One region of the Clostridium swellfunianum genome, then DNA from elsewhere that is predicted to be linked to it. Evidence: riboswitches for the same ligand, from Rfam matches in the RefSeq annotation. Region 1 holds a riboswitch; the other holds the start of a gene.
What was found. A riboswitch is a leader RNA that binds a small molecule or an ion and turns the genes downstream of it on or off. The one in region 1 is predicted to bind FMN.
Positions count from the first base shown of each region.

Region 2: another riboswitch for FMN. It lies ahead of ribD (bifunctional diaminohydroxyphosphoribosylaminopyrimidine deaminase/5-amino-6-(5-phosphoribosylamino)uracil reductase RibD); the one in region 1 lies ahead of NBE98_RS15660 (ECF transporter S component).

Region 1 is NZ_JAMOFV010000006.1:3,326,367-3,328,568, reverse strand. It holds gene rimI (ribosomal protein S18-alanine N-acetyltransferase) at 1-301, shown strand, start outside; gene NBE98_RS15660 (ECF transporter S component) at 379-1,011, opposite strand; FMN riboswitch at 1,170-1,298, opposite strand; gene NBE98_RS15655 (Tex family protein) at 1,367-2,202, opposite strand, start outside.
Region 2 is NZ_JAMOFV010000006.1:3,759,261-3,761,462, forward strand. It holds gene NBE98_RS17750 (P-II family nitrogen regulator) at 1-647, shown strand, start outside; FMN riboswitch at 712-825, shown strand; gene ribD (bifunctional diaminohydroxyphosphoribosylaminopyrimidine deaminase/5-amino-6-(5-phosphoribosylamino)uracil reductase RibD) at 961-2,061, shown strand; gene NBE98_RS17760 (riboflavin synthase) at 2,068-2,202, shown strand, end outside.

The DNA.
Region 1 (2,202 bases):
TAAGGATGGATTGGTAATAGGTTTTGGAGGTGTGTGGAATATCCTTGGTGAGGGGCACATAACCAATATTGCCGTTCATCCTGAATACAGAGGCCTAGGTGCTGGAGATATGATTGTGGAAGCTTTAATAGAGCTTTGTAAATTAGAAAGCATAGCTTCCATGACCTTAGAAGTAAGAAAATCTAATACAGTTGCTCAAAACCTCTATAAGAAACATGGCTTTATAGAAGCAGGTATTAGGAAAGGTTACTATGCGGATACAAAAGAAGACGCAGTTATAATGTGGAAACACAAAGTATAATTCAATAATACTCACTTAAAAGATAAACCTTCTTAAATTCTTATAAACATAAGAATTTAAGAAGGTTTCATTTTTCATTATATTTGATTTAACTTTTCTTTCTTAGTATCTACTAACGCTTCTCTATGGAATATAGGAGATACTTTCTTATATGCAGGAGCAGTTATTGCAGCTATTACCACTCCCTTTATGGCATTAAATGGTATTACCGCCCACAAAACATATGCCCATAAGCTAGTTATCCTAGCATTAGCCTTCGCAGCCATTGCAACAATTCCTTTAATATCCATATGATAAAGAGTAGCATAAAATGGTATTAATACAAAGTAATTAACTATTGATGCTACAATAACCATAGCTAGTATCCCAATAACCATTCCTTGTATAGCTGTTTTCTTAGATTTATTTCTCTTATATATTGCTCCAGCTGTGAACACATAAGCTGAACCCACTATAAAGTTCGCAAGTTCTCCTACCCACATTGTACTTGAACCTTTTATAAATCCGTGTAGTAAGTTCTTCAAAAATTCAATCACAACTCCTGATACTGGACCAAGTGCAAAGGCTCCAAGTAATGCAGGCACATCGCTAATATCGATTTTCAAAAAGTCCGGAAACAACGGCAGTCTTAATTCAAAGAACATTAAAATAAACGCCATAGCTCCTAGTAGTGAGATTTTTACGAGCTTGTTTAGATTTTGGTTTTTCATAATAGATACCCCTCCATTTGATTATAGCTTGTGCTGAATCTTAAAATTAATTCAGCAATGGAAATGATATCTTTCAGGGTAATTTAGGTACAGCATGAAGTATAATTACAAGATAAAAAGCCCCGACAAAAAATTGTCAGGGCAAACAGACTATACCTAGTCATCTTCTTCCATCCAGACTTTACTGTCGGTTTCGGAGTTACACCGAATCTGCTAAAATTTAGCTCGCGGACTTTACCGCCGGTCGGGAATCCTAATTTCTTAGTCACCCTGCCCTGAAGATTATCATTGTTAAATTTTTTACATCTTTATTATATAACTTTTTAAAAACCTTGACAAGTATTTTTTAAAAATATTATTGTGCTACCACTTCTTTTTTCATGCTTAAAGATATTCTTTTTCTCTTCTCATCCACTTCTAATACTCTAACTTGAACTATGTCTCCAACCTTAACAACATCAAGTGGATGCTTTACAAACCTGTCAGCAAGCTGGCTCTTGTGTACAAGACCATCCTGATGAACTCCAATGTCTACAAAGGCTCCAAAGTCAGCTACATTTCTTACTGTTCCCATTAAATACATGCCAGGCTTAAGCTGAGACAGTTCCATAATTCCTGTTTTAAATATAGGAGTTGGCAGCTCTTCTCTTGGGTCTCTCCCTGGTTTTTTAATTTCTTTTATGATATCTCTAAGAGTAGGTACTCCAATACCTAGCTTAGCAGCTAAATTATCAATGCCTTCCACATTGACTCTGCCATCTATATCTTGAAGTTTTCCTATCTTTAAATCCTCCTTAGTATAACCAAGGATATTTAAAAGTTCTTTAGCCGCATTATAAGATTCTGGATGTACTGCAGTATTATCCAGGGGTTCATTGCTTTCCATAACTCTCAAAAAGCCTGCACACTGAACAAAAGCTTTTTCTCCAAGTCTCTTAACCTTTAAAAGGTCTTTTCTGCTTTTAAACTTTCCATTTTCTTCTCTATAGGCAACAATATTTGAAGCTATTGTCGCATTAATACCTGATATATAAGATAAGAGTGACGGTGTTGCCACATTTAAATCTACTCCAACGCTGTTAACACAGTCCTCTACAACTCCGCTTAGAGATTCATCCATTTTCTTTGGTGCGACATCATGCTGATACTGTCCAACACCAATAGATTTAGGATCGATTTTTACGAGCTCGG
Region 2 (2,202 bases), 430 kb from region 1:
GTAAAGAATTTGAATTGCTCTGTGTAATTGTAAATTTCGGACTTGGAAGCGATGTTTTAAAATATTCAAAACAACATGGAATAACGGGAGGTACTATTTTTTTAGGAAAAGGAACTATTAAAAATACCTTTCTGGAATTTTTAGATATAGCAGAGACTAGAAAAGAAGTTGTTCTAATGGCAGCAGAAGCAGATACATCTCATGCTGTCCTGGAGGAGCTTAATAAGAAGTATAAATTTAATAAACCGCATCACGGCATTGCTTTTACTACTTCTATTATGAGTATATTGGGAACTAAAAGATGCTCGTGCAAAGATGACAAAGAAAGCAGAGGTGGAGAAAGTAAAATGTATAATCTTGTTATGGCAATTGTAGATAGAGGCAGGGCTCAAGCTGTAATTGATGCTGCAACTAAGGCAGGTTCTAGAGGAGGAACTATAATCAACGGAAGAGGCTCTGGAGTCCATGAAACCAGCAAGCTATTTTCTATGGAAATAGAACCTGAAAAAGAGATTGTGCTGATAATATGTGAAAAGCAAATGACTGAAGCAATCTCTACTTCTATTAATGACCAGCTAAAAATGAACGAGCCAGGTAATGGAATCATTTTTGTTCAAGATATAAATAAAACCTATGGATTATACTAATGATAATTTAAACGCTTATTGACAGGACATTTTTATCGTGATAGTATGAACATGTAAAAATTGAATAAATCTTCAGGGCAGGGTGTAATTCCCTACCGGCGGTATAGCCCGCGAGCCGTAAGGCAGATTCGGTGAGACTCCGAGGCCGACAGTAAAGTCTGGATGGAAGAAGATGTGTAGTATATTCTTGATACATAAGTGTATGGTTTTTTAGCCATATTATTTATAATCAGGATATTTTGCGGATTTTAACGCCCTGGGAAATATTTCTCAGGGTTTTTTGTTTCATGTAGAAATTGATTGGAGTGATAGTATGGATATAAAGTACATGCAAAGAGCTCTTGAATTAGCTAAAAAAGGAGCAGGTTATACAAATCCTAACCCTCTAGTAGGTGCTGTCATAGTTAAAAACGGCAGGATAATTGGTGAAGGCTATCATAAGGTTTATGGAAGCCATCATGCTGAGGTAAATGCCTTTTTAAATGCTGCGGAGGATGTTAGAGATGCAACTATGTATGTAACTCTTGAGCCCTGCTCTCATTATGGCAAGACTCCACCCTGCGCAAAGGTAATTGTGGAAAAAGGAATAAAAAAGGTAGTTGTAGGCTTGAAGGATCCTAATCCCTTGGTAGCCGGACAAGGAATCAAGATTCTTGAAGATGCAGGAATAGAAGTAGTTACTGGAGTTCTTGAGGAAGAAGGAAGAAAGCTGAATGAAATTTTTCTAAAATACATAACAACAAAGCTTCCCTTCTGCATAATGAAAACTGCCATGACACTTGACGGCAAGATTGCTACTTATACAAATGCTTCAAAGTGGATTACAGGAGAGCTTTCCAGAAGGTATGTTCATGAACTAAGACATAGGGTGGCAGGAATAATGGTAGGCATAGGCACAGTGCTTATAGATGATCCATCACTAACAACCAGATTAGAGAATGAAGGTGGAAGTGATCCTATAAGAATAATTGTAGACAGCAGCGCAAGAATACCCCTTGAAGCAAAAGTATTAAACCTTAAATCTGAGAAAAAAACTATTATAGCCGTTACTGAAAAAGCTGATAATGACAAACTGAAAGCTCTTGAGGAAAAGGGAGCAGAGGTTATAAAGACACCTCTAAAAAACGGCAGGGTAGACTTAGCATTTTTAATGAAAGAACTTGGTCAAAGAAAAATTGACAGCATCCTTTTGGAAGGAGGCAGCGATTTAAATTATTCCGCTCTTGAAGAAGGGATTGTGGACAAGATAAATGCTTTTATAGCTCCCAAAATAATTGGTGGAAATACAGCTAAGACACCAGTAGGCGGTCAGGGCAAAGCAAGCATGCAAGAGGCAATAAACCTTAAGCATATAGATATTCTTCGGTTTGGAGAGGACATAATGGTAGAAGGATATATAGAGAAGGAGAGCTGATTTTTAATGTTTACAGGATTAGTAGAGGAAATAGGCAGAGTTGAGTCTGTTATCAAAGCTGCAAAATCAGCCAGGATAAATATAAAAGCTAAAAGGGTTTTGGAGGGTGTAAAGCTTGGAGATAGCATCTGCACTAACGGC